DNA from 3 places in the Bordetella bronchialis genome. Region 2 is predicted to be linked to each of the others. Evidence: predicted binding sites of a transcription regulator. Region 2 holds the regulator's gene; each other region holds the start of a gene.
What was found. Region 2 encodes HrcA, which represses chaperone genes, less so after heat shock. Its sites were predicted from a motif close to TTAGCACTCNNNNNNNNNGAGTGCTAA; they were not measured.
Positions count from the first base shown of each region.

Region 1: the regulator HrcA is predicted to act here: its motif matches at 1,021-1,047, upstream of groES (co-chaperone GroES).
Region 3: the regulator HrcA is predicted to act here: its motif matches at 3,165-3,191, upstream of rpoH (RNA polymerase sigma factor RpoH).

Region 1 covers NZ_CP016170.1:702,104-711,832, reverse strand. The annotation lists gene BAU06_RS03035 (LysR family transcriptional regulator) at 1-626, shown strand, start outside; gene groES (co-chaperone GroES) at 1,109-1,396, shown strand; gene groL (chaperonin GroEL) at 1,447-3,090, shown strand; gene BAU06_RS03020 (hypothetical protein) at 3,208-4,734, opposite strand; gene BAU06_RS03015 (hypothetical protein) at 4,782-6,227, opposite strand; gene BAU06_RS03010 (hypothetical protein) at 6,240-7,868, opposite strand; gene BAU06_RS03005 (C45 family autoproteolytic acyltransferase/hydolase) at 8,095-9,249, shown strand; gene BAU06_RS03000 (ABC transporter substrate-binding protein) at 9,267-9,729, shown strand, end outside.
Region 2 covers NZ_CP016170.1:1,321,822-1,331,550, forward strand. The annotation lists gene murB (UDP-N-acetylmuramate dehydrogenase) at 1-1,024, shown strand, start outside; gene dapB (4-hydroxy-tetrahydrodipicolinate reductase) at 1,058-1,849, opposite strand; gene BAU06_RS26505 (outer membrane protein assembly factor BamE) at 1,938-2,501, opposite strand; gene fur (ferric iron uptake transcriptional regulator) at 2,716-3,135, shown strand; gene recN (DNA repair protein RecN) at 3,257-4,903, opposite strand; gene BAU06_RS05880 (NAD kinase) at 4,911-5,810, opposite strand; gene hrcA (heat-inducible transcriptional repressor HrcA) at 5,929-6,936, shown strand; gene hemH (ferrochelatase) at 6,981-8,057, shown strand; gene grpE (nucleotide exchange factor GrpE) at 8,232-8,807, shown strand; gene BAU06_RS05900 (thioredoxin family protein) at 8,869-9,204, shown strand; gene dnaK (molecular chaperone DnaK) at 9,304-9,729, shown strand, end outside.
Region 3 covers NZ_CP016170.1:203,552-213,280, reverse strand. The annotation lists gene BAU06_RS00965 (cation:proton antiporter) at 1-885, opposite strand, end outside; gene BAU06_RS00960 (phosphodiesterase) at 1,231-2,025, shown strand; gene rpoH (RNA polymerase sigma factor RpoH) at 2,229-3,116, opposite strand; gene BAU06_RS00950 (hypothetical protein) at 3,337-4,026, opposite strand; gene fghA (S-formylglutathione hydrolase) at 4,074-4,934, opposite strand; gene BAU06_RS00940 (S-(hydroxymethyl)glutathione dehydrogenase/class III alcohol dehydrogenase) at 4,934-6,040, opposite strand; gene BAU06_RS00935 (hypothetical protein) at 6,197-6,922, shown strand; gene BAU06_RS00930 (glutamate synthase-related protein) at 7,142-9,729, shown strand, end outside.

The sequences.
Region 1 (9,729 bases), 620 kb from region 2:
GCGTCGACGTGGGCGGGTCCACCGCCCGCGACGTACTGATTCCGCTGCTGCCTGATTTCATGGGCCGATTTCCAGAAATCCGCATCGACCTGGGTGTATCCGACCGGTCGGTGGATTTGGTCGGCGACAACGTCGACTGCGTCATCCGCGGCGGCCGGATGAACAGCGCATCCCTGGTGGCGCGCCCCGTGGGCGACGCCATGATGATCACCTGCGCGGCGCCGGCATACCTGAAACAGTACGGCGTGCCTGCCTATCCGGAAGAACTGAAAAACGGACACCGGGTGGTCAGCTACATCTCAACGCAGGACAACCGCGCCGTACCCCTGCGTTTCCTGCGCGATGGCGAAAAGACGGAAGTCAAAGTGGAGCACCACGTTGGCGTCAATGAGAGCAACGCCCACCTGGCCGCCTGCCTGGCGGGCCTGGGCATTATCCAGACGTTCACCTACGCCGCCGGCCCGGCGCTACGCGGCGGCGCCCTCGTGGAAATACTGAAAAAATGGCGCCCGCCCCCTTACCCCTTCCATGTCCTCTACCCCCAGAACCGCTACGTCGCGCGGCGCTTGCGGGTGTTCATCGAATGGCTGGTGGAAGTGTTTCCTGCCAGGCTTGCGGGATATTGAAGGTCCATAGACCTAGTCCAGTCCCAGCGCGCGCAGCCACGCATCTACTTGGCCATACGCGTCGCGCTGCCACTGCCCGGCGGTCCGGTTCTTATACCGAGCGTGATTTTGCTCCGTAGATAGTCCGCTACCCTCAGACCTCGTTTTCCGGGCGCAGCCAAATCGAGGTAAGTCCGGACCGGACCAGGACATATGATTCCTGTCGCCGGCTCTGCCGTATCCATAAAAATGCCGGGTCTTCGACGACGGTAATAGTTACGTTGAATCCAAACCCGAGTACCAAATTCCAAGTTGGATGAACTTGGACAACTTGCACGGTAAGGCGGCGCCACCCAGGCGGAATTTGTAACAGCCCCGGCCATCCCCCTTGAACCCGTGCCAACCGCCCCTATAATTAGCACTCGCCGCCGATGAGTGCTAACACCGCCCCCGGCCGGTCCCTAGAGACAACCCTACATCGTATCGAACTACAGGAGTTCTTCATGGCCCTGCGTCCTTTGAATGATCGCGTGATCGTCAAACGCCTGGACAACGAGCGCAAAACCGCCTCGGGCATCGTCATCCCCGACAGCGCGGCCGAAAAACCTGACCAGGGCGAAGTGATCGCCGTGGGCCCCGGCAAGCGCACGGAAGACGGCAAGGTTCTGCCGGTTGACCTGAAGGCCGGTGACAAGGTGCTCTTCGGTAAGTATTCCGGCCAGACCGTCAAGGTCGATGGCGAAGAGCTGCTCGTCATCCGCGAGGAAGAAATCCTCGCCGTGATCCAGTAATTCCCCGTATCCCGAATACCGAATTCATCGAATTCCCGTAAGGAACCACTATGGCTGCCAAGCAAGTCCTGTTCAGCGATGACGCCCGCGTCCGTATCGTCCGCGGCGTGAACGTCCTCGCCAACGCTGTGAAAACCACCCTGGGCCCCAAGGGCCGCAACGTCGTGCTGGAGCGCTCCTTCGGCGCCCCGACGGTGACCAAGGACGGCGTGTCCGTTGCCAAGGAAATCGAACTGAAGGACAAGTTCGAGAACATCGGCGCCCAGCTGGTCAAGGATGTCGCCTCCAAGACCTCCGACAACGCCGGTGACGGCACCACCACCGCCACCGTGCTGGCCCAGGCCATCGTCCAGGAAGGCCTGAAGTACGTGGCCGCCGGTTTCAACCCCATCGACCTGAAGCGCGGCATCGACAAGGCGGTCTCCGCCGCCGTCGAAGAGCTGAAGAAGCTGAGCAAGCCCGTCACGACCAGCAAGGAAATCGCCCAGGTCGGCTCGATCTCGGCCAACAGCGATTCCTCGATCGGCCAGATCATCGCCGACGCGATGGACAAGGTCGGCAAGGAAGGCGTCATCACCGTCGAAGACGGCAAGTCGCTGGAAAACGAACTGGACGTGGTCGAAGGCATGCAATTCGACCGCGGCTACCTGTCGCCCTACTTCATCAACAACCCCGACAAGCAAGTCGCGGCGCTGGACGACCCCTTCGTCCTGATCTACGACAAGAAGATCAGCAACATCCGTGACCTGCTGCCCGTGCTGGAGCAAGTCGCCAAGTCGAGCCGTCCGCTGCTGATCATCGCGGAAGACGTCGAAGGCGAAGCGCTGGCCACCCTGGTGGTGAACAACATCCGTGGCATCCTGAAGACCACCGCCGTCAAGGCGCCCGGCTTCGGCGACCGCCGCAAGGCCATGCTGGAAGACATCGCCATCCTGACGGGCGGCGTGGTCATCTCCGAAGAAACCGGCATGTCGCTGGAAAAGGCTTCGCTGCAGGACCTGGGCCAGGCCAAGCGCATCGAAGTGGGCAAGGAAAACACCACCATCATCGACGGCGCTGGCGACAGCAAGTCCATCGAAGCCCGCGTCAAGCAAATCCGCGTCCAGATCGAGGAAGCCACCTCGGACTACGACCGTGAAAAGCTGCAAGAGCGCGTGGCCAAGCTGGCCGGCGGTGTCGCGGTGATCCGCGTCGGTGCCGCGACCGAAGTCGAAATGAAGGAAAAGAAGGCTCGCGTCGAAGACGCCCTGCACGCCACGCGTGCCGCGGTGGAAGAAGGCGTGGTGGCCGGTGGCGGCGTGGCCCTGCTGCGTGCCAAGCAAGCCATCGCCCAGCTGAAGGGCGACACGCCTGACCAGAACGCCGGTATCAAGCTGATCCTGCGCGCCGTCGAAGAGCCGCTGCGCACGATCGTCGCCAACGCCGGCGAAGAGTCCAGCGTGGTCGTCAACGCCGTGCTGAACGGCAAGGGCAACTACGGCTACAACGCCGCGACCGGCGAGTACGCCGACCTGGTCGAGCAAGGCGTGCTGGATCCCACCAAGGTCACCCGCACCGCCCTGCAGAACGCCGCGTCCGTCGCCAGCCTGCTGCTGACGGCCGAGGCCGCCGTGGTCGAGCTGGTCGAAGACAAGCCCGCCGCGCCGGCTGGCATGCCCGGTGGCATGGGCGGCATGGGCGGCATGGACTTCTAAGCAAGTCCTGCCCAACGGGCCCGGCCAGTTCCGGGTCCGCGCCGCAAGAGAAAAAGGCCAGGTCCCCGGACCTGGCCTTTTTTTATTGCGTGCGGATCGTGGCGCCGCGGCGGCGCCCTATCGGCCGGGATTCACACGCTGGTACTCATTAGGGATCGCGGGGGCGCGCATGGCGGGCAGCAGGTCGCCGTAGGCCGAAGCCGCGGCGCCCGACGCGGACGTGCTGCTGTCCGTCAAGCCCAGGCGCGAGGGCACGGTGCGGATCAGCTCGCCAACACGGCGCAGGGCGCCCCGCAGGAAAGAGGAACCCTCCATGGCACCGCCCCGCGTGCCCGCGCGCCGCCGCTGGGCATCGCGGCGGCGCATAACGCTGGCCTGATAGACCGCGTCGGCGTCATACGTCTGCCGCACGCCGGATCTCTCCGCGCTGGACGGCCCGGCGTCCGAGGGATAGTGCGCCGGCTCGCGGTCGGACTTGATCTCGTTGTAGATGCCGTCCATCGCCGAGCGGCCGCTTATCCAGTTGTCCTCCATCCACGCCTCTGTATGGCCCAGGCGCCTGCCGAATACGTCCTGGGCGGCGGTCAGGTCGAAAAACGCGGTGTACAGGAATCGATGCCGCTCGTACATCCCGTGCCGCGCGCAACGCCGAGACAGGTCCGCGCGGTCGAACAGCCACACCAGTGCGCCGTCCTGCGTCGTGGTCAGGCCGGACTTACCGTTGCCTTCCGCCACGATCAGCGTCTCGCCCTGCTTGGCGCAGGAGGCGAGCGCCTGGAACAGCAGGTAGCCATACAGGGTGCCGCCAAGAGTCCGCAAGGTCTCGCGCACCTCGTTCATCCGCTCCGCCAATTGCTTGCTGACGCGGACCCGCAGCTTCGTCCTTCCGGGTACCGTCAGCGACGTGGTCCTGCCCTCCCAAAGAGGCAGGGCGTTCCGTGTTTCCGGGCCCCTGTCGCCGGCGAATGCCGGGCGAGCGGCGCCAGGCATGCCCGGCGAGGCGGCCGGCGATGCATCGGCCGCGGCAACGCGCATGTCGAGCACCGGCGCGAAGCGCAGCGGAACGTACCCGGGCGGAGGCGCACTTGGTTCAGGCGGCACGGACGGATCGGGAAGCACGTCCCGGAAGCCGGTGGCCGAGTTCTCTGTATGGTCCGCGGCAAGCTGCTGGCATAGCGCGATCAGGTAGCTTTCTACCTGGCGGTACTGGCTGGCATAGTGCGGGCTGCCCGGCTCCAAGGGCTGCAGGAGCGGATCCCAGACGCAGCGCCCGTTCTCCATATGGACCGTGGGCCTGGCCTGGCGGACCAGCGCATCCCAGTCGGCGGGCGGCGCGCCGCTGGCCGCATCGCAGGGCGGGACGATGAGATCCAGCACCGGAAAGACGCCAAGGCGCGTGCCGATCTCGGCCAGCCTGTTGAACAGCACGCGGCCGGAGGGCTCCTTGTCGATGAGACGGATACGTTCCATGAACTGATATCGAAAAGGCATATAGTCCTTGGCGACCAGGACGGTGCAAATGCCGTCGAGATCGTCCATGACATAGCCGTCATGCCCGGGGCCGACAGTCGGCGTCCCCGTCGTCAAGGGGATAGGCAGGTGGAGCAGTGAGCCGGAAGATGCCGCCGGCGATGTGGTTTGCATGCTGCGCTCCTGTAAAGCGGATGGGAGAAGGATGGCTGCGACACGGGCTAGAGGCCCGGGCCCCGCGACGGACTCCGGGCGGGAGCGCGCGTGTAGACGTTAGGCACGCCGGATCGTCCGGGCAGGCTGCGCGCCGGCGACGCCGCGCGGTCGCCAAAGGAGCGGGCAAACGCCCGGGCGGACTCCTGCAGCCAGTGCGCAATGCGGCTGTCCCGGCTGGCAGGAGCCTGCGCACCCGGACTGCGCGTAATGTCTTCCTGGCCCGCGGCCCAGCCTTGCTGCGGGGCTGGGGTCTCGACCTGCGCGGTGGGCTGGTCCGGAACCGGCATGCCCAGGGTCCGTGGCCGCTGCGGCGGCATCTCCGGCACGGTCCTGGCGGCCGGATCCGCCGGGGCGCGCATCGCGGCAGGCGTCCGGGGACGTTGGCGTGCATCGATCAACTCGGCCTCGAACTGCTTTTGCGCCTCCAGTACATCAGCCCCCTGCTGCAGTACGCCGACCTTGGCGGCCAGGCCGCATCGCGCGACCAACAGTTCCGCGAAGGCGCCGCTGGCCCGGGCCTCGCGATCGGTCAGGTCCTTGGACTGCGCCTGCCCGGCGAGCGCGGTCTTGTTGAAGCACCACACGGGCGTGTTGCCGCCCACCTTGTGCACGCCATCCTTGCCGCTGGCGCTGTGGTGGATCAGCAGCATCACGCGAGAGCGGCCGTATACCCAGAGATCCGTCAGCAGGCGCTTGCCCAGCACGGTCTCCTGGAGCTGCCGGAGAACGACAATCACGTCCTCCCGCACCGCCTGGCCACCATCCGTCAGCCAGGCGGGCATGAGCATATCGAGCGTGTCGAAATAGGTGGCCCCTCGTTTCCATTCCGGCAGATAGGAGGAATTGGCGTCGGTGCGCCAGACGGGAAACGCCGGGCAGAACCGGGATGCCGCGAAGGCCGGCGCGGTCTCGATGGCCAATTCGGCCATGAAAGCGGGTTCGACATCCTTGGATCGCAGCGGCGGAATACCTGGCCAGGCGCGCTCGGCCGCCAGATTGCGCAGTTGGGCCAGTTCCCAGATCAGGCTTTTATAAGCGTCTGGCTCCGGATGCGATGTCCCCAGGCCCTGCTCAGCCAGCTTGCAGTCCCAAAGGACCGCGCCGTCGACAGTCGCCGATACGCCAAGAGCGGGCACATGGGTACTGGCCACATCGAAATCGTCGCGCGGGCCGATCGCGATGCGCACGCCCTGGTTGGACAAGGCGCGGAGATCCGCCAATATGGCGCGTCCCGTGCCGGTGGTGGCGACCAGTTTGAAGATCTCGATCAGGCGTATCTGCCTGTCGCTCTGGCTGTATGCCTGCGCCAAATAGATATCGCCGATCTCGTCGAAATGGGCGCGGCCGTAATGCTGCGCATTGCGCGTATCCAGGCGCTGCGCCGCGCCGGGCAGCGCGCGGCTTTCCGTACGGGGTGACGGGGGAAGCGGGGTTGAAAGCGTGATGTGCATGGCTGCCTCTTCCTAGGCGCGATAGCCGCTGGCGCCATCGCGTGCGATGGGGGCGGCGTACACGGCCGGCTCGGGGCGTGCCGGCGACGGGCTGCGCGACGACGGTATAACGAGCTGGCCCAGCGAAGTCGCGAGCGCGCGCGCGTTGCGCAGCCAACGGCTGGGCCGGCTGAACTGGCCCGGGCGTGGCGGGCTGGCGTCTGCCGGCCCGGCGTCCGAATCGGCACTGCCGTGCGTACGGCTGGCCATGCCCGCGTCCAGGACGGGCGCCGCATCGTCCGGCACGACCAGCGCGCCGGCGAAAGCCGCGGGCGCGGGAAAGGCCGGCGAAGGCGCCGGCGACAACGGTACGGGCGACGAAGCGGCTGCCGGCGAGAGCGAAGGCGAAAGCGGAGGCGAGCCGTGGGCCGGCGCGGGCATCCGGTTCGCGCGCGGCGGCAAGGGCGGCGCGGGGATGGAGGCCTGTGCCGCCCCGCCTTGATCCCGCGAAACCGGCATGCTGCCGACAGCAGGGGTATCGGGTGGCTGCCGTATTGCCGGCGGCATCTCTTCCAGCTTGCCCGGGACGCGCTGCCGGCGGCTTTCCAGGAGCTCCCGTTCGAACAACTGTTGGGCCGCGGGCATGGTCGCTTCCGTACCCAGAAACCCCAGCTGGGTCTGCAACAGGGTGCGGGCCCGCAGCAGCTCCACCACCGCGCCGCTGGCTTGCCGCTCGATGCGCGTCAACGCGGGAGACGAGGCGCGCAGGCTCAGCGACGACGCATTGAAGCCCCAGAACCCCGTGCCGTCGCGGCGCCGCACGCCGTGATTGCCGTTGCGGCTGCAATGCACCACCAGCACCGCCGAGGCACGGCCATACACCTGCAGCTCGTGCAGCAGCCGCTGGCCCATGTCGGTGCGGCGAACGGTCTGGAGCACTTCGGTCAGGTCGTCCCGGACGTGGATGGCCTGCTCCGTCAGCCACGCCGGCATCAAGCCGTCCAGCCCGTCAAATGTCAGCGCGCCGGGCCACCGCGGCAAGCGCTGGGGATCGTACGAAGCGGCAGGCGTGTCGAACGGCGCACCGCCATGGGCAGGATCGACGGCCGGCGCGGCACGCACGGCGAGCTCCGCCATGAAGGCACGCTGGACATCGTCGGGCTCCGGCAGCGGCAGATCGGCGGCCAGGCGATGGATCGCGAAGTTGCGGACCACCGCGGCGTTGTGGATCAGGCACGTGTACGCGTCATGATCGCGGTTCCCTGCCAGCAAGGGGCCGGCGTAACGCAGCAATTCCCAGCGGATGCCGTCGTCCCAGGTTATGAGCGTCCGCCCCCCGCACCGGTCGGCGGCGTCGGGATCGACGGCGCCACCGACGCCCAGCGAGATCCGCTCGCCTTTTTGTGTGCAGGCCTTGATATCCGCCAGCAACATGCGCCCGGTGCCGGTGGCCGCCAAGAGATCGAACACCGCCTGGATTTCGGTGTACCGGGCCGCCCAGTCGAGGCTCAGCAGAACGGGCCCGATGGCATCGAAGTGGACAAGTTGATGGGCGTCGCGGAATTCGCGGCGGTATCGGGCGAGCTGCTCGCCCGTGGGAACGGAGGGATCAGCCGGAGCAACCGTCGGAAGAAAGCTCTGGGTATTGATGGAGAGATCCATGGACGCCTTCGTGATTGATCGAGATCGGACGCATGCCAAAAAGCGGCGTGATTGCGTACGAACCGGGCACGCGCTGTTCCCTGCCCGCCCTGCCATTCGGATCAAGTCACGCCCGGGCTGGGATAATCCCGAATATTTTTGGCGCCAATTTGGGATAGAATTTTCCGGCCTCCTCCCCGCCCCTCGCGCCGCGCCGGGCGGCTCCTTCCCCTTACGCGGATACGCCATGGCCGCCACTCCCGAGCAATTCCCCTTTATCTCGGTCGCAGGTAAACCCTATGAACGCGGCCTGCAATACGGCCGCGCGGCGGTGGACCGGGTGCGCAAGAGCGCCGCGATGTACGGCCAGACCCTGGTGTCGCTGGGCTACGACAGCGCGGCGCGCGGCCGGCTGATCGAGTCCTTCGCCAAGGAAATCGAAGCCTATGGCCCGCACTACATCGAGGAGATGCGCGGCATCGCCGACGGCGCCGGCGTGCCTCTGGAAGACATCGTCATGATCAACGCCCGCACGGAAGTGGTCGCCAAGGCGCGCGCCGAGAAAAAGAAAGCGGCCGAACTGGAGCCCGGCGACGGCTGCACCGGCGCGCTGGTGCTGCCGGAGCGGTCCGCCACGGGCAAGCTGTTGCACGGCCAGAACTGGGACTGGCGCGCGGAATGCGCCGAGACGTCCATCGTGCTGCGCATCCGCCAGGACGACGGGCCCGACATGCTTACCTTCGTCGAGGCCGGCGGGCTGGCGCGCAGCGGCCTGAACAGCAAGGGGATCTCCATCACCGCCAACTATCTGGAGTCGGATCGCGACTTCAAGCAATTGGGGGTGCCGCTGTCGCTCATCCGCCGCAAGGTGCTGGAGCAGCAGCATTTCGCGCTGGCCATCAAGGCGGTGGCGACGACGCCCAAGTCCTGCTCGAACAACATCATGCTGGGCATGGCGGAGGGCTTCGGCATCGACTTCGAATGCACGACGGACGAAGCCTTTCCGATCTACCCCGGCGCCGACGACCTGATCGTGCATGCCAATCACTGGGTCAGCGAGGTCGCGCTGTGCAAGCTGCGCGACACGGGGCGCGCCAGCACGCCGGAAAGCCAGTACCGCGACTGGCGCGTGCGCCGGCTGCTGAACCAGCGCAAGGCGCTGACGCGCGACGACCTGCGCACGGCGTTTTTCGACGACTTCGGCACGCCCTATTCGGTATGCCGCCCGCCACGTCCCGGCAGCCATGACAACTTGTCGGCTTCCGTGGCGATGGTCGTGATGGAACCCGCCGTGGGCGAGATGGACGTCGTTCCCCTGCCTGCACTGAACCGCGTCTATACCCGCTATAGCCTGACAGCCGAACCCACGGTGCACACCCACGGCCAGACAGCCGGGCGCTGAACGCGCAAGGAGCACGCATGAAAACGAACGACCGGATCCCGCGCCCCGACCTTGGCGTGCTCGTCGCTTCCCTGGCGCTGGCCCTGGCGGCCGCCACCGGCATCGCGCGCGCGGCCGACGCCACGCCCTTGCGCATCGCCATGACCGCCGATATCCGTTCCACCGAGCCGGGCGTGAACCGCGACGCCAACAGCGATATGGTGGTGATGCATATCGTCGAGGGGCTGGTCGCCTTCGGCGAACATGCCGAGATCAAGCCCTTGCTGGCCAAGTCCTACCGCATCGGCGAGGACGGCAAGACCTACACCTTTACCCTGCGCGACGGCGTCAGCTTCCAGAACGGCGCGCCGCTGACCGCGCAGGACGTCGTATGGAGCTGGGATTACTTCATGGATCCCAAGACCGCGTGGCGCTGCCACGGCGACTTCGACGGCAGCGGCGGCGCCAAGGTGATCGCCGTGGAGGCGCCCGACCCGCATA
Region 2 (9,729 bases):
CGATACGGAAACTCTAGCGCCGATCGCGGCGGACCTTACCGCCCTCAACACCTTGGGCCTGGCCTCGGCCGCGCGGGCCTATGTCCGCCTGGTTTCTCCCGCGCAGCTTCCCGCGCTGACCGCCTTGGCGCGGCAACATGGGCGGCTTTTCGTGCTGGGCGGAGGCAGCAATGTCGTGCTTCCCGCGCACATGGAAGGCCTGGTGGCTCATATGGCCATCCCCGGCATTCGCCTGTTGGAAGCCCGCGCCGACGCCTGGATCGTGGAGGCCGGCGCCGGCGAAAACTGGCATGGCTTCGTCGACACCTGCCTGCGCAATGGCTGGGACGGCCTGGAGAACCTCGCCCTGATTCCCGGGACGGTGGGGGCATCGCCGGTGCAGAACATCGGCGCCTATGGCGTGGAGCTGGACCAGCGTTTCCTGGGGTTGAACGCCTGGGACGTGGTGCGTGGGGAGATGGTCGCGATGTCGGCGCGGGATTGCCGCTTTGCCTATCGCGACAGCCGGTTCAAGCACGACGAACCCGGCCGCTGGGCGATCGTGTCGGTGCGCTTCGCGCTGCCGCGGCCATGGCGTCCGGTGCTCGACTATCCGGACGTCAAGCGGCATCCCGCCCTGGCCGGCGGCGATTCCGTGTCGGCTCGCGCCATCTTCGACGCCGTGTGCGGCATCCGGCGCGAGAAGCTGCCGGATCCGGCCGTCATCGGCAACGCGGGCAGCTTCTTCAAAAACCCTATCGTTACCGCGGAACGCCACGCGGCGCTGCGCCAGCGGTTTCCTGACCTGGTGTCCTACGCGCAGGCGGATGGGCGCTACAAGCTGGCGGCGGGCTGGCTGATCGATCGATGCGGATGGAAGGGCCGCGCGATGGGCAAGGCGGGCGTCCACGACCGGCAGGCGCTGGTGCTGGTGAACAGGGGCGGCGCCACCGCCGCCGACATCATGGCCCTGGCCGAGGCCATACGCACGGATGTCAGCGCCAGGTACGGCGTCGAACTCGAAGCGGAGCCGGTGCGGCCCTGATCGTTGCGGCTGGGGTGTCCGCCGGCGGGCGGGCTACAGGCCCAGCACCTTCTGCATGTCGAACAGGCCCTGCGTCTTGTCGCGCAGGAAGTCGGCCGCGCGCAGGCTGCCTTGCGCATAGGTGGCGCGGCTGCTGCTGCGATGGGTGATTTCGACGCGTTCGCCTATGCCGCAGAAATACACGGTGTGATCGCCCACGATATCGCCGCCGCGCACCACGGAAAAGCCGATGGTGCCAGGTTCGCGCACACCGGTGTCGCCATGGCGCGTCCAGGTCGCGACGTCCGGCAATTCCACGCCCCAGGCCTTGGCGACGGTCTCTCCCATCTTCAGCGCGGTGCCGGACGGCGCGTCGACTTTCTTGTTGTGATGCGCTTCGAACACTTCCACGTCGTAGCCGGAATTCAGGATGCGCGCGGCGACTTCAAGCAGGCGCAGCGTGGCATTGACGCCCACGCTCATATTGGGCGCGAAGACGATCGCGGTCTTTTCCGCGGCGCGCGCGATGGCGGCGTGGCCCGCTTCATCGAAACCCGTGGTGCCGATGACGGCCTTGACGCCGTGCCGCGCACAGACATCCAGATGGCGCAGGGTGCCTTCCGGGCGCGTGAAGTCGATCAGGCAATCCGCGTTGGCCAGGGCCTGCGTGTCGTCCGTGATGGCGACGCCGGTGTCGCGCCCCAGGAAGGCGCCGGCGTCCTGGCCGATGTGGTCGCTGCCTGCCCGGTCCAGGGCGACGGCCAGGGTCATGTCGGGGTGGCCGAGCACCGCTTCGATAAGCATGCGGCCCATCCGGCCGCTGGCGCCGGCAATGGCGATGCGCATGGGTAGATCCTCGCTAGACGTCGTTGTCGATTTGCGGGCCCGGGCTTGGCGCCGGCGTGGGGGCCGCGCGCGCCCGGCGCCCGTCGTGCTACTGCGCCGCGCCCGGCTGGGCGGTGCGGGAAGTTCCGGCGGGGGCCCCGCCGGCGGGCGCGGCCTGAGCCGGCGCGTTGCCGGACGAGGCGGCCGCCGCCGGGCTGTTGTCCGAGGAGGTCACGCCAGCGGGCAGTCCGCCCCCGGCGGGTCCGGCAGGCGTCGTGCTGGCCGGCGCGGGATTCTGCGGCGGAGGAACGCTGGTCCCCGACGACCCCGCGGGCCCATCCGCCAGCTGGTAGGGCTGGACGGCCGGCTGCTTGTCGCCTTCCCAGCGCGTGAGCTTGTCGTTCTCGAAGAAGACGGTGAACTTCCGTTCCTGCGTGGGGCCATAGCCCGGCTTGTAGTAGTACGGATAGTCCCAGCGGTCGGAGTGCAGCACGCTGGTCAGCGTGGGGCTGCCCAGGGCGAAGCGGACCTGTTCCCGCGTCATGCCGGGGCGCAACAGGGCAACCTGTTCGCTGGTGATCCAGTTGCCCTGCTGAACCGGCGCCTTATACGGAAACCCCCATTTGTCGGAGCTGCATCCCGCCAGGACGGCCGCGAGCGCGCCGATGGCGATGGCCGCCTTCAGGCGGTGGGATGTGGAACGTGCGATCGTGAACACTCGGGGTTCCCCGTAATGGATACTGGCAAAACCGTTATCATAAAGGTTTATTCAAGTCATTCCGCGTGGCGTGGACAACAGGGCGCGATAGCGCAGGGGCATAAGCCGGCGGCCACGTCGGCCTGGTCTCCCGTCCCGCCCGTCATGCGGAACTTTCCCTACTGGACCAATGAGCGATCAAAGCGACCTCAAGACCATGGGTTTGAAGGCCACCTTTCCGCGCCTGAAGATCCTGGATATTTTCCGCAAAGCGGAGCAGCGCCATCTTAGCGCGGAAGACGTCTACCGCGCCCTGATCGCCGAAAACGTCGAAATCGGCCTGGCCACGGTCTACCGCGTCCTGACGCAGTTCGAGCAGGCCGGCATTCTCGCGCGCAGCCAGTTCGATAGCGGCAAGGCCGTTTTCGAGCTGAACGACGGCGACCATCACGATCACCTCATCTGCACGAACTGCGGAAAGGTCGTGGAATTCAACGACATCGATATCGAAAAGCGGCAACACAAGATCGCCAAGGACAACGGTTTCCTGCTGGAAAGCCACGCCATGGTGCTCTACGGTACCTGCGGCGACTGCGCCGCCCGCCGCTAGGCGGGCCGCATCAGGCCGGGCCGCGCAGGCCGGGCCGCGCAGGGCGGGCCGCGCAGGCGGGGCCGCGCCAGTGCGTGCCCCAGGCGGGGCCGCCACGGCGCCCCCCCGACGGCGCCCGCCATCAGGCGCCCAGCATTTCCCGGGCATGCTGCCGCGTGGTGGCGGTGATCTTGATACCGCCCAGCATGCGGGCGATTTCCTCTACCCTTGCATCGGCATCCAGCTCCACGATGCGGGAATGCGTGGTGCCGGCTTTCTCCGCCTTGCTGACCTGGTAGTGCGCGCCGCCGCGCGCCGCGACTTGCGGCAAGTGGGTCACGCACAGCACTTGGTGGCGCTGGCCCAGTTCACCCAGCAGCCGGCCCACGACCTCGGCCACCGCGCCGCCCACGCCGCTATCGACCTCGTCGAAAATCAGGGTGGGCACGCGCGCGGCCCGGCTGGCGATCACCGATAGCGCCAGCGAGATCCGTGAAAGCTCGCCGCCCGATGCCACCTTGGCCAGCGGCCGCGGCGTGGTGCCGGCGTGGCCCGCGACCAGGAATTCCACCGTGTCGTCGCCTTGCGCCGACGGCGATGCCGCTTTTTCGACGGAGACCTCAAAGCGGCCGCCCTGCATGGCCAGCGCCTGCATGGCGTCGGTGACGAGTTTGCTCAATTCCTTGGCGGCCTTGCGGCGGGCGGCGGACAGCTTGGCCGCGGCCTTGGCGTAGTCGGCCTGGGCCGCTTCCGTCTGGGCGCGCAGCGCATCGACATCGGCGGCCGCCGCCATGTCGGCCAGTTGCGCCTGCAGGGACTCGCGCAGATCGGGCAGGGATTCCGGTTCGGTCTTGAATTTGCGCGCCAGTTCGAATACGGCGCCCAGGCGTTCTTCCGCCTGGGCCAGCCGCGCGGGGTCCAGGTCCACCCGGCTGACGTAGTTGTTCAGGTCGGAAACCGCTTCGGCGATCGCGATGCGCGCGGACTCCAGTTCGTCGCAGACGCCTTGCAGGCCCGGGTCGTGGCGCTTGAGCTGCTCCAGCACGTGCACCGCCGCCACCACGCGGCTATGGGCGGATTCGTCGTCGCCATCCAGCGCCTGCAGCGTGCGCGATGCGCCGTCCAGCAGGGATTGCGCGTGCGCCAGGCGGGTGTGCTCGGCCTGCAGGGCTTCCCACTCGCCGGGGCGCGGGTCCAGCTTGTCGAGTTCGTCCACCTGCCATTGCAGCCGCTCGCGCTCCGCCTCCAGCGAAGCGCTGTCGCGTTCGAGGCCTTCGAGCTGCCTGGCCAATTGCCGCCAGTGCTTCCAGGCTTGCGCGACCGTCTGGCGCAATTCGCCGTGGCCGCCCTGGGCATCCAGCAATTCGCGCTGGGCGTCCGGGCGCATCAGGCTCTGGTGGGCGTGCTGCCCATGGATGTCCACCAGGCTGTCGCCCAGTTCGCGCAACTGCGCGACCGTGGCGGGAACGCCATTGATGAAGGCGCGGCTGCGGCCTTGCGGGTCCACCACGCGGCGCAGCACGAGTTCTTCTTCGGCGTCGATCTCGCGCTCCGCCAGCCAGGCACGCAGGCTGTCGGGCGTGTCGAATACCGCGCTGATGTCGGCGCGCGCCGCGCCTTCGCGCAGGACGGAGGCATCGGCGCGCTCGCCCAGCGTCAGCGCCAGCGCGTCGATAAGGATGGACTTGCCGGCGCCGGTTTCGCCGGAAAACACGGTAAAGCCGGCTCCGAAATGGATGTCGGCCTTCTCCACGATTACGAAATCCCGGATATGCAGCGTGCGCAGCATGGCGGCGTCATTCTCCGCTATCCGTGGCCTGCGGCATCAGATTCCAGTGCAGCTTGCGGCGCAGAGTGGTGAAGAAACTGTAGCCTTCCGGATGCAGAAAGCGGATGGTGTGCGGGGCGCGCCGCACGACGATGCGGTCGCCGGGCTGGAGGTCGGACCAGGTCTGCATATCGAAGTGGCAGGAGGCGCCATGCTCGACGCGGCCCATGCCGGTCAGCGTCATGGCCAGTTCCCCGTTGTCGGGGATCACGATGGGCCGGTTGGACAGCGTCTGGGGCGCCACCGGGACCAGCACCATGGCCTGCAGGCCGGGATGCAGGATGGGCCCGTTGGACGACAGCGCGTAGGCCGTGGACCCGGTGGGCGTGGCGACGATCAGGCCGTCGGCGCGCTGGGTGTACATGAAGACGCCGTCCAGTTCGACGCGCACTTCGATCATGCCGCCGCGGCCCGCGCGGTTGAGCACCACGTCGTTCACGGCCGACGACGAGAACAGTTGCTGGTCGCCGCGCCAGATGCTGCCTTCCAGCAGCATGCGGTCTTCCGCCTTGAAGTTGCCTTCCAGCACGCGCGACAAGGCGTTCTTGGCGTCGTGCAGGGGGACGTCGGTGATGAAGCCGAGCCGGCCGTGGTTGACGCCGATCAGCGGCACGCCGTGCGGCGCCAGCAGCCGGGCCGCGCCCAGCATGGTGCCGTCGCCGCCCATCACCACGGCAAGGTTGGCGCGACGGCCGATCTCGTCGATGTCGGCGACGGGGAATTCCGCCAGGCCGGTGTTGTGGGACGTGTCCTTTTCGATAAGCACGCCACGGCCTTCCTCGGTCAACATCTGGGCCAAGGCGCGTAGCGGCGCGTCCAGTCCGGTGTCCTGGTATCTGCCGATGAGGGCGACAGTCGGGAAATGCATGCTGGAGGCGGGCGTCCGGTAGAGGTTTGAGCTAGGATTCAACGATTATATGGGGCCATATTTGCCTTTGCGGGACAAAATTGGCACCGTTGCAAAAAAGATTCCATAAAATAGCCACATGGACGACCGCGCACGCGCACTGCTCAAGGCGTTGATAGAACGCTATATCGCCGACGGCCAGCCGGTCGGATCGCGCACCCTTTCCAAGGTGTTCGATCTTTCGCCGGCGACCATACGGAATGTGATGGCGGACCTGGAAGAGTCCGGCCTCATCCATAGTCCGCATACCTCATCCGGGCGCATCCCCACGCCGCGCGGCTACCGGCTTTTCGTCGATTCCCTGCTGTCGGTCCGCAGCTACGACATCCAGCCCGAGCATATCCGCGAAAGCCTGCCGGCCGCCGAGCCGGCCCGCGCCGTCAACGCCGCCGCCGCGCTGCTGTCCAACCTGACGCAGTTCGCCGGCGTGGTGCTCACGCCCAAGCGGGCCCAGGTTTTCCGCCAGATCGAATTCATCCGCCTGTCGGAAAAGCGCGTGCTCCTGATCATCGTCACGCCCGACGGCGACGTGCAGAACCGCATCCTGTTCGTGCAGCGCGACTACGTCGAGCACGAACTGGTCGAGGCCGCCAACTTCTTCAACGTGCATTTCGCGGGCAAGTCCTTCGATGCGGTGCGCCGCACGCTGGCCACGGAACTGGCGCAACTGCGCGACGACATTTCCCGCCTGATGCAGGCCGCGGTGGAAGCCGGGACAGAGGCCGTGGAAGACGGCGACGCCGTGGTCATATCGGGCGAGCGCAAACTGCTGGACGTCACCGACATCGCGTCGGACATGGACCGCCTGCGCAAGATGTTCGCCCTGTTCGAAAAGAAAACCGATCTGCTCCAGCTGCTGGATGTCTCCAGCCGCGCGCAGGGCGTGCAGATCTACATCGGCGGCGATTCTCAGCTGGTCCCGCTGGAAGAGGTTTCCGTCATCACCGCGCCCTATGGCGTGGACGGCAAGGTGGTCGGCACGCTGGGCGTGATCGGTCCCACCCGCATGTCCTACGAGCGCGTCATCCCCATCGTCGACATCACGGCACGCCTGTTGTCCAACGCCCTGAGTCATAACCACAAATAGGCCGGCGGTCCCGCGGGGGACGGCATGGCTGGCGAGGTATCCGCGTGTTCCTGCGTGCGTTCAAGTATCTGTGGCCCGAACGTTTCCTTCCGGAACCGGAACGCGGAGACCCTTTCGTCGAACAGACGGCCCGCGGCCCGGGCAGGACCGGCGTGCTGCTGGTCAACCTGGGTACGCCGCAGGCGCCCACCGCCCGGGAAATCCGCCGCTACCTGGGCGAGTTCCTGGCCGACCCCCGCGTGATCGAAATCCCGCGGTATCTCTGGTGGCCGATCCTGCACGGCATCATCCTGACCTTGCGGCCCAAGAAGCTGGTGCCGCGGTATCGCGGCATCTGGATGGAAGAGGGCTCTCCCCTCATGGTCTATAGCCGCCGCCAGGCCCAGGGTCTGTCCCGGACGCTCGCCCAACGCGGGACCGGCGTGGAGGTCGCGCTCGGCATGCGCTACGGCAGTCCCTCCGTGGCGGCTGCCCTAGACGAGTTGCGCGGCCGCGGCTGCGAGCGCATCCTGGTCGTGCCCCTGTACCCGCAATACGCGGCCAGCACGACGGCGACCGCCGTGGACGCGGTGACCCGCCAGGCTGCCCGGCTGCGCGACCAGCCCGAGCTGCGCTTCATCAAGCGCTTCCATGACGATCCCGGCTATCTGGGCGCGGTCGTCGGGCGCATCGAGGACTATTGGCGCGTCCACGGCCGCCCGCAGAAGCTGGTGATGAGTTTTCACGGCCTGCCGCGCTATTCGGTCGAACTGGGCGACCCTTACTACCAGGACTGCTTGAGCACGGGGCGCCTGCTGCGCGAGCGCCTGGGCCTGGCGCCGGAGCAGGCGCCAGTGACGTTCCAGAGCCGTTTCGGGACGGCGCGCTGGCTGGAGCCCTACACCGTGCCGACGCTGATCGGACTGGCCCAGGATGGGGTGACGGAGGTCGACGTGGTCTGCCCCGGTTTCCTGGCCGATTGTCTGGAGACCCTGGAGGAAATCCAGGTCGAGGGCCGCGATGCCTTCGTCGCGGCGGGCGGCCAGCGGCTGAGGTACATCCCGGCCGTAAACGACGACGAGGCATGGATCGCCGCCCTGGCGGGACTGGTCCAGCGGAATCTGCAGGGCTGGCCCGTATAAGGGGCGCCTGCCCGCGGCCGGGCATCGCGAACGGCCGCGCCCAGAATAAAACCCGTTTGTTTTCAGTCGCTTACATCAATTCGCAAGCCGCCCGCGCTTAACCCCCCTTGAAAAGGGGGCATAGGCCCCCACAGTGCTTGCAAACCTTATTCGTTACCCCGGAGGATAGACCCCATGACGGCACAGAACGAGCCTGCCGAGAAAAGGCCCGACATCGATGCAGCGGCTGACGCGGCCGACACCGGAGCGCCCGCGGACGGCGGGGAAGGCCAGCAGGACCTGCTGGCGGCGCTGCGCGCCGAACTGGAAGCCGCCCAGGCAAAGGCGGCCGAGCACTACGACCAGCTGCTGCGTACCCGCGCCGACGCGGAAAACATCCGCCGCCGCGCGCAGGAAGACGTCTCCAAGGCGCATAAGTTCGGCATCGAGTCCTTCGCCGAAAGCCTGGTGCCGGTCAAGGACAGCCTGGAGGCCGCCCTGGCCCAGCAGGAACAGACCGTCGAGTCGATGCGCGAAGGCGTGGAAGCCACGCTCAAGCAGCTGGCCTCCGCCTTCGAACGCAACAAGCTGATGGAGATCGCGCCCGCCACCGGCGACAAGTTCGATCCGCACCAGCACCAGGCCATCTCGTCCGTCCCCTCGGAACAGCCCGCCAACACCGTCGTCCAGACCCTGCAGAAGGGCTATCTGATCGTCGACCGCGTGCTGCGCCCGGCGCTGGTCGTGGTGTCCGCGGGACAACAGAGCTAAGAGCGCCGCCGTGACCGACGCCCAGGCCTTCGACCCTTCCCAGGTATTCGAGCTGTTCGGCATGCGCCCCGTCGACAACGACGGCTTCGAGCGCGATGTGGTGCAGGCCCCGGGCGACGATCTGCGCTGCGTCTTCCTGTGGGGCACCGACTGCTACAACTGCAATCGTTTCAAGCAGGCGGCCATGCTGCACCAGGACGCCCTGCTGGCGCTGGAACTGACCTGGTTCCAGGCCGACGTGTATGCGGACGTGGCGCTGGGCCGGCGGTTCTCCCTGCATGGCGTCCCTACTTTCGTGATGTACCGGGCGGGCAAGCGCCTGGGCCGGATCACCGGCTGGCCGGGCCTGCCGCAGTTCTCCGAGGCCGTGCACCGGTTGCGGGCCGAAAAGAAGTAAAGCGTCGCGCTTGAAAACCCTGATGGCAGCCCCACTTACACGCTAACCGAGTTTTTCACTATTCAACCTAAGAACCGACCTAATTCAAGGTAATCCATCATGAGCAAGATCATCGGCATCGACCTGGGCACGACCAACAGCTGCGTGGCTGTGATGGACGGTGGGCAGGTCCGCATCATCGAAAACGCCGAAGGCGCCCGCACGACGCCTTCCATCATCGCGTACATGGACGACGGCGAGACCCTGGTCGGCGCGCCGGCCAAGCGCCAGGCCGTCACCAATCCCAAGAACACCCTGTACGCCGTCAAGCGCCTGATCGGCCGCAAGTACGACGAAAAAGAGGTGCAGAAGGACATCAACCTGATGCCCTACAAGATCACCAAGGCCGACAACGGCGACGCCTGGGTCGAAGCGCACGGCAAGAAGCTGGCGCCTCCGCAGGTGTCGGCCGAAGTGCTGCGCAAGATGAAGAAGACCGCCGAAGACTACCTGGGCGAGGAAGTCACCGAAGCCGTCATCACCGTG
Region 3 (9,729 bases), 1.1 Mb from region 2:
CGAGTTCGCCCAGAAGCCGAACTGCTCCCACGCGCTGGTCAGGTGCTCGAACGTGGTCGGCGCCATGCGGGTACGGCCGGTGGAGCCCACCACCAGGCCGGCGATCACGGTAGCCACCACCCCGGACACATGCAGGTAGTGGTCGCACACGAAGAAGGTCAGGTAGGCCACGGTCAGCGTCAGCGTGATCTCCGCGGTGGGAAAGCCGCGCAGCACCGCGAACAGCATGCACGCCAGCCGCCCCATGGCATACCCGGCCAGGCCGCCGCCCAGGAAACTGACCACGAAATCCACCAGGACGTTGCCGGCGGACATTTCGGCATGGCCCGCCAGCACGCCCACCAGCACGGAATACAAGGCAATGGATGCGGCGTCGTTGAACAGGCTTTCGCCCTCTACCAGGGTGGTCAGCCGCTTGGGCGCGCCGACTTCGCGGAAGATGCCCACGACGGCGGCAGGATCGGTGGTGGCGACGATGGCGCCTAGCAGCAGGCAGACCACCAGCCCGTACGAGGACAGGCCGTTCAGGGTGACGCCCACCACCACGGTGGACAGGAACACCGCCACGATGGCCATCATCAGGATGGGCCCGATGTCGTCCATCAGGCGCCGCACGTTCATGGACAGGGCGGTTTCAAAAAGCAGGACCGGAAGGAAAACGGTAAGGAAAGTTTCCGAGGAGATCTCGAACTTCTCCAGCGAATCCAGCATGCCGGCCAGCACCGGCGGCGCCCACCCATGGACGTGGATGACGATGCCCAGCAAACAGCCCACGATCGCCAGCAGCACCGAGTAGGGCAGCTTCAGGCGCCCGGCCAGCGGCGGCATGAAACACACCAGCGTCAGCAAGGTCGCCAAGCCGAAAACGATCAGACCCACGTCCATCTATTTCTTATCCCCGTCGATGCTCCATTTAGCGGAGAGGATAGCTGGTTTTACGCGACGCACGTTTCGTTACGGCCCGCACGATTTGGTGGATCCCTGCCGCGGCGGATTTTCGCTAACGTTCCGAGGGTTCGCATCGCCGTCGCGTCCCCCACCGATCCCGCGGGCCCACCTCGGCGGCGTCGGATGCGCACTTACCCGGAGCCGCCGTTGCATACCATCCCCAAGCTTTCCATTCCATCGCCGGCCGGCGCCGGAAGCGGCGCGCGCGCGGAAGACGCCGACGACCGTCCCATCCTGGCCGTACAGCTTACCGATCCCCATCTATTCGCGACACCCGCCGTCATGCTGGGCGTGGACACGGATGCGAGCCTGCGCGCCGTGGTCGCCGCCATACGCCGCGGCCACGGCCATGCCGACCTGCTGCTGGCCACGGGCGACCTGTCCCATGACGGCACCGAGACCTCCTACCATCGCTTCGCCGACGCCGTCGCGCCGCTCGGCATGCCGGTGCGTTGCGTGCCGGGCAATCACGACGCGCCGGCCGCGCTCAAGGGCACCCTGGGAGACTGGACGCAGCCGATCACCGATATCGATCCCTGGCGCATCATCCTGCTGGATTCGCGTGCCGATGGGTCCAATGCCGGACACCTGGAACGCGACCAGTTCGAGTTGCTGGACCACGGATTGGCGACGGCGCAAGGGCGCCCCGCGCTGGTCGCCATGCATCACAACGCGGTACAGGTCAGCGCGGACTGGCGCGATCCCATGATGCTGGACAACGCGGCCGAGCTGTTTCGCCACCTGGCGCGCTGGGGCAATGCCCGCATCCTGCTGTGGGGCCACGTGCACCAGGATTTCGACCGGCGCCGCGGCAATGTCCGCATGCTGGCCACGCCGTCCACGTGCTTCCAGTTCACGATACGCGATGGACGGCACCGGCTGGATCCGCAAGCGCCCGGCTACCGCTGGCTGAAGCTTTACCCGGACGGCTCGGTGGCCACTGGGGTGCGCCGGCTCGATACGGCGCTGTGGCGGGCCCTGGTCCAGGAATGGAACGAACCCGAAGAGGCGCCGCTGGCCGCCGCAATAAAAAACGGGGCACCGCTTGGGGTGCCCCGCCAAACACCTGTCTCATAGGGGAGGGGAAAGAGGAGAAGCCGAGACAGGTGAGAAGACGGCGGGCCTGGAGGGCTCCAGGCGCACGGTCTACGTAGGGTTAGGCTGGGGGGCCGCCAGAAAGTTTCGGCCGTTCCACGGATTTATCCTGGCGAGATGTATCAAAATTTAACTCTCGCCGGATCCCGGCAGCGGACCGGGACGACCCGGCCCGGCGGTTCCCGTCAGGCGGGCTGCAGCGTGCCGCGCATCTTCTTCAGGGCGGCGGCCTCGATCTGGCGGACGCGCTCGGCGGATATGCCGTATTCCTGCGCCAGCTCGTGCAGCGTGGCGCCGCCGTCGTCCTGCAGCCAACGGGCCTGGACGATATGGCGCGAGCGCGGGTCCAGGGCCTCGAGCGCGTCGTGCAGGCCGGTGCTCTGCAGCTCGTCGTGGGCCTTGCGCTCCAGCACGCGGGTCGGCTCCTGGCGCCCTTCGTCGGACAGGTAGGCGATGGGCGCGTAGCCCTCGTCGTCATCGTCCTGCGACTCCAGCGCCATGTCGCGCCCGGAAAGGCGCACTTCCATTTCGCTGACGTCCTCGGGGCGGACATTCAGTTCGCGGGCGATCTCGTCGACCTGCTCGGAATCCAGGGTCTTGCCGTCCGGCCGCATGCTGCGCAGGTTGAAGAACAGTTTGCGCTGCGCCTTGGTCGTGGCGACCTTGACCAGCCGCCAGTTGCGGACGATGTATTCGTGTATCTCGGCCTTGATCCAGTGGACCGCGAAGGACACCAGGCGCACGCCACGCTCCGGATCGAAACGCTTGACGGCCTTCATCAGGCCGACGTTGCCTTCCTGGATCAGGTCGGCATGCGGCAGGCCGTAGCCCAGGTATTGGCGTGCGATGGACACCACCAGGCGCAGATGCGACAGCACCAGTTCGCGCGCGGCATCCAGGTCGCCGGTGTCGCGCAGGCGGCGACCCAGGGCGGTTTCCTGATCCGCGGTCAGAACCGGCAGCCGGTTCACGGCCGAGATATATGCGTCGATCGTCCCCAGCGCGCCAGGATTGGCGATGGCCAGCGTAAGGGCGTTGCCGGGTACGGCCAACGGGGATCTCGTTTGTTTCATGGTGTTTTGCTCCAGGAAACGGCTAGTGGTAGAACGCATTCGGTGATGTTAGCACTCTAAAAGAGGGAGTGCTAATTCGACTCCCGAAGGCGTGCGAAGTTCAGTTTTACGGGCGGAAAAGCGGTCGCCGACGTCACCGGGGCACAAGCCGAAAAAAAGGGGCCGCATTACCAGGCACGGCCCGCCCGGGCCGGCGTGTACTGTGCCATTGCAAGGCCTGCTACCACCCGCGCTGCTTCAGCGCATCGGCCGTGGCGGCGTTATCGGGGCGGATGAACAACGCCCCGCGCGGATCCACGAAGACCCGATAGCGGGCGCCGTCGAACATCGGCATATACGCCGCGCTGCCATATACGACATCCACGAAGGGCAGCCAGTTCGGGAACCGCTGCTTCAGCTTTACCAGATCGGGCAGCCCCGATGGAGCGAGCGCATAAACCGTGCGCGGCTCGGACTGATCCGCCGCCGCGTCGGTGTAGCGGCCCGACAGGCGCTCCAGCCGATATAGCGGCGGCACGCCCGCCAGCAGCGCGGGCAGCCGCCAACGCACCATGCGCGCGTCGATCTGCCATTCGTCGCCACGCAGCGTGAAATCCTCGGCAGCCTTGCCCGGCAGCTCCGCCGCCGCCACGAATTGCCTCGGCCCCTGCTCGCGCAGCTCGACCACGGCGACGGGCTCGTCGGAAGTCAGCCGGAAGAACTGGTAAAGCGTCGCCGCGAATAGGCCCGTGACACAGGCCAGCGCCAGCAGAAGCAGGCCGAACAGCCGCCGGACCGGCCGCAGGCGGAAGCGCCGGCGGCCCCGCGCATCGCGCGGGCCGCCCTTGCCCAGGACCAGGCCGAATCCGATCAGCAGGACGGCCAACGTCACCAACGCGATCCATATGGACGGAGCGATGCCTTCGATCAATACGTTCCCCGCGGGTAGCCGGACACCTTTTCAGTATATAGAGGCCGTCAATCCCCGGCCGGGCCCAGCCGGTCCGCATGGAAGCGGATATGGTCTTCCATGAAGGTGGAGATGAAGTAATAGCCGTGGTCGTAGTCGGCGTGCCGGCGCAGCTGCAGGGCTTGCCCGACCTGGGCGCAAGCCGCCTCGAACGCGTCCGGATACAGTTGCTGCGCCAGGAAGCGGTCGCCCAGCCCCTGGTCCACCAGGATGCCGGCCGGATAGGGCGCCTTCGACGACGCCATGAGGGCGCTGGCGTCGTAGGCCGCCCAGGCCTGCTGGTCGGCGCCCAGGTAATGGGCGAAGGCCTTCTGCCCCCAAGGGCAGCGGCTGGGCGCGGCAATGGGGGCGAAGGCCGACACCGAGCGGAACAGGCCGGGATGACGCAGGGCCAGCACCAGCGCGCCATGGCCCCCCATGGAGTGGCCGAAGATGCCGATGCGGCCGGACGCCGCCCCCAATTGGGCCGTGGCCAGGCCGTGCAGCTCCTGGGTAATGTAGCTTTCCATGCGGTAATGGCGGCGCCAGGGTTCCTGGGTGGCATCGACATAGAAGCCGGCGCCCGTGCCCAGGTCCCAATCCTGGTCCTCGCCCGGCACGCCCGCGCCGCGCGGGCTGGTGTCCGGCGCGACCAGCATCACCCCATGCCGGGCCGCCCAGCGCTGGGCACCGGCCTTGATCATGAAGGTTTCCTCGTTGCACTCCAACCCGGCCAGGTAAAACAGGGCCGGCACGGGACCGTGCTGGGCCTGCGGCGGCGTATAGACGGAAAAGCGCATGGGCAGGCCGATCGCCGCGGAGTCGTGGCGGTAGATGCGCTGCCAACCGTCGAAGCAGCGGTGCTGGGCCAGGATTTCCAGGTCCGCCATCAGTAGAGCACCACGGAACGGATGGACTCGCCGCGCTTCATCAGGTCGAAGCCCTCGTTGATCTGGTCCAGCGGCAGGGTATGGGTGATGAGATCGTCGATATTGAGCTTGCCTTCCATATACCAGTCGACGATCCTGGGCACGTCGGTACGGCCGCGCGCGCCGCCAAAGGCCGAGCCCTTCCATTCCCGGCCGGTGACCAGCTGGAAGGGGCGGGTGGCGATTTCCTCTCCAGCGGCGGCCACGCCGATGATGATGGATTTGCCCCAGCCCTTGTGGCAGCACTCCAGCGCCTGGCGCATCAGCTTGGTGTTGCCGACGCATTCGAAGGAGTAATCGGCGCCGCCGTCGGTCAGCTGGATCAGGTGATCCACGACATTTTCGACCTCGGAGGGATTGACGAAGTGCGTCATCCCGAACTTGCGGGCCAGGGCCTCCCGGCGCGGGTTGATGTCCACGCCGATGATCTTGTCCGCGCCGACCATTTTGGCGCCCTGGATGACGTTCAGCCCGATGCCGCCCAGGCCGAAGACGACCACGTTGGCGCCGGCTTCCACCTTGGCGGTGTACACGACCGCCCCCACCCCGGTGGTCACGCCGCAGCCGATATAGCAGACCTTGTCGAAAGGCGCGTCATCGCGGATCCTGGCCAGCGCGATTTCCGGCACCACGATATGGTTGGCGAAAGTCGACGTACCCATATAGTGATGGATGGCCTTGCCGCCCAGCGAAAACCGCGACGTGCCATCCGGCATCAGCCCCTTGCCCTGGGTGGCGCGGATCGCCTGGCACAGGTTGGTCTTGCGGGACAGGCAGAACTTGCACTGCCGGCACTCCGGGGTATACAGCGGGATGACGTGATCGCCGGGCTTCAGGCTGGTCACGCCCGCGCCGGTTTCCAGGACGACGCCGGCGCCCTCATGGCCCAGGATGGCGGGAAACAGGCCTTCCGGATCGGCGCCGGACAAGGTGTAGTAATCGGTGTGGCAGATGCCTGTCGCCTTGACTTCGACCAGGACCTCGCCGGCCCGGGGGCCTTCCAGATCGACTTCCTCGATGGTCAGGGGGGCCCCGGCTTTCCAGGCAATGGCGGCTTTGGTTTTCATGCGTGCTCCAGGCTTGCGTATCGGTCGGGGAATATTAACGCGCGGGGGGGTAACGTTACCGGGGTAACCTCACTGTTGCGCCGGGCCGTTTACGCGGTACCATTTATTTTCCTGCGCGAACGTCCCGTTCCCTGCATGTCTCGGTCCTGACACCCTATGGCTCGCCTGCCCCGACTGTACGCTCCCGGACTGCCGCAACTCGTGCAGGCCAACTTCATCAATCCGCTGGCGGCGCCATCGCAGCCGGCACCCGCCGATACACTGAACCAGGTCGCGGCATGGCTGGGCGAAACCGCCACCCGCAATCGCGTGGCCCTGCACGGCTGGGTGCTGGCCACGGACCGTATCCTGCTGCTGGCCACGCCGGTGGACGGCGAGGGCCTGCCCCGCCTGATGCAAACCCTGGGACGCAACCTGGCGGCGCGGCTGCGCGGCGGGCGGGTGTTCGCGGGGCGCTACCGTTCGGCGCTGGTGGAACCGGGCGCCTGGGTGTTGCCGGCGCTGGTCTGGCTGGAGACCTATCCCGTGCGTAGCGGGGCCACCCACGATGCCGAGCTCTGGCCCTGGTCCTCTGCGTCCGGCCATACCGGCTCGGGGCAGCCGCAGGCGGCCTGGATGTCCGACCACGCCGACTACTGGTCTTGCGGCAATACGCCCTTCGACCGCCAGGCCAATTACCGCAAGCGCCTGCAGGAAGGGCTGACCCGCGAGCAGATCCAGCGCATAGACCAGGCCGTACAGGGGCAATGGGCGCTGGGCGGTGCGGATTTCATCGCCATGCTGGCGCACACCGCCAGCCGCCGCGTCACCCCGGGCCAGCGGGGCCGGCCCCGCAAAAAGCCGGCGCCGCCGCCGGCGGAAGCGGAATCCACGGGCTCCTGACTTACTGATCGGCCGCGGCCGCCCCACGCTGGCACAACCGCGCTCCGCATTGATATGTCACTAATTAATTAGCTCCCATCAGGACGCCGGAATTTATGGGGGACGCACCCCTTTTGTTTTTCTTGCGACCCGGACCTCTCCCCTGTATCGTCGCGGTTTGCGCCGCAACAAATTGTGGCAGTCCCTAGTTTCCCAGCCGCCCCGGCCCTGGAGCGCCCCATGACCGTACCGACCCATTCCGACGCCTGTCGCCCCGCGCCGGCGCGTCCCATCGACGCCACGCGCATCGGCCTGCCCGCCGCCCAAGGTCTTTACGACCCCCGCAACGAGCATGACGCCTGCGGCGTGGGCTTCGTGGCCCACATCAAGGGGCGTAAAAGCCACGCCATCATCCAGCAAGGCCTGAAGATCCTGGAAAACCTGGATCACCGGGGCGCGGTGGGCGCGGACAAGCTGATGGGCGACGGCGCCGGCATCCTGATCCAGATTCCCGATGCCCTGTACCGCGAGGAAATGGCGCAAAGCGGCGTGACCCTGCCGCCGCCCGGCGAATACGGCGTGGCCATGGTCTTCCTGCCCAAGGAAACGGCGTCCCGCCTGGCCTGTGAGCAGGAACTGGAACGCGCGGTGCGCGCCGAAGGCCAGGTCGTCCTGGGCTGGCGCGACGTGCCGGTGGACGTGGAAATGCCCATGTCGCCCGCCGTGCGCGACCTGGAACCGGTGATCCGCCAGCTGTTCATCGGCCGCGGCGCCGACGTCATGGTGCCCGACGCGCTCGAACGCAAGCTGTACGTCATCCGCAAGACGGCCAGCCACGCCATCCAGAACATGCGCCTGGCCCACGGCAAGGAATACTTCGTGCCGTCGGCCTCGGTGCGGACCGTGGTGTACAAGGGCCTGCTGCTGGCCGACCAGGTCGGCCGCTACTACCGCGACCTGGCGGACACCCGCACCATCTCGGCCCTGGCCCTGGTGCACCAGCGCTTCTCCACCAACACTTTCCCCGCCTGGCCCCTGGCCCACCCCTACCGCATGATCGCGCACAACGGCGAGATCAATACGGTCAAGGGCAACTTCAACTGGCTGCGCGCGCGCGAAGGCATGATGCAGTCCGCCGTGCTGGGCGAGGACCTGCCCAAGCTGTATCCCATCGTGTACGAAGGCCAGTCGGACACGGCCACCTTCGACAACTGCCTGGAACTGCTGGTGAATTCCGGCTATTCCCTGGCCCACGCCATGATGATGATGATCCCGGAGGCGTGGGAACAGCATACGCAGATGGACGAAAGCCGCCGCGCCTTCTACGAATACCACGCCGCCATGATGGAGCCGTGGGACGGCCCGGCCGCCGTCGCATTCACCGATGGCCGCCAGATCGGCGCCACCCTGGACCGCAACGGCCTGCGCCCCGCCCGCTACCTGGTCACGGATGACGACATGGTCATCATGGCGTCGGAAGCCGGCACGCTGCCCATCCCGGAAAACCGCATCGTCAAGAAATGGCGCCTGCAGCCGGGCAAGATGTTCCTGATCGACCTGGAACAGGGCCGCATCATCGACGACGTGGAAATCAAGTCGCAGCTGGCCAACTCGCGTCCCTACCGCCAGTGGATCGAGCGCCTGCGCGTCAAGCTGGAATCCTTGCCGGCGCCCAAGCAGCCCGCCGACGCGACGGCGCCGGCCGCCTCGCTGCTGGACCGCCAGCAGGCCTTCGGCTGGACGCAGGAAGACTACAAGTTCATCCTGGAACCCATGGCCACTTCCGGCGAAGAGGCCGTGGGCTCCATGGGCAACGACGCGCCGCTGGCGGTGCTGTCCAACCGCCCCAAGCCCTTCTACAACTATTTCCGCCAGCTGTTCGCCCAGGTCACGAACCCGCCGATCGACCCGATCCGCGAACAGCTGGTGATGTCGCTGGTGTCCTTCATCGGGCCCAAGCCCAACCTGCTGGACATCAATAACGTCAACCCGCCGCTGCGGCTGGAAGTCTCGCAGCCGGTGCTGGACTTCGCCGCCATGGCGCAGATCCGCGACATCGAGCAGGTAACGGGGCACAAGTTCCGCAGCCTGGAACTGGACATCACCTATCCCGCCGCCTGGGGCCGCGAAGGCATCGAGGCCCGCGTGGCGGCGCTGTGCGCGCGCGCCGTGGACGCGGTGCGCAGCGGCTACAACATCCTGATCGTGTCGGACCGCCGCGTCGACGCCGAGCGCGTGGCCATCCCCGCGCTGCTGGCCACCTCGGCCATCCACCAGCACCTGATCCGCGCCGGCCTGCGCACCAGCACGGGCCTGGTGGTGGAAACCGGTTCCGCGCGCGAAGTGCACCACTTCGCCCTGCTGGGCGGCTACGGCGCCGAGGCCATCCACCCCTATCTGGCGCTGGAATCGCTGGAAAAGATGGCGGACCCGGAAAAGGCCGTCAAGAACTACATCAAGGCCATCGGCAAGGGCCTGAACAAGGTCATGTCCAAGATGGGCATCTCGACCTACATGTCCTATACCGGCGCGCAGATTTTCGAAGCCGTCGGCCTGCAGAGCGCGCTGGTGGAGAAATACTTCACCGGCACGGCGAGCACGGTGGAAGGTATCGGCATCTTCGAAGTCGCCGAGGAAGCCCTGCGCCTGCATCGCGCGGCCTTCAGCCAGGATCCGGTGCTGGCCAACGACCTGGACGCGGGCGGTGAATACGCCTACCGCGTGCGCGGCGAAGAGCACATGTGGACGCCCGACTCCATCGCCAAGCTGCAGCATGCGACGCGCGCCAACAACTACCGCACCTATAAGGAATACGCGCAGATCATCAA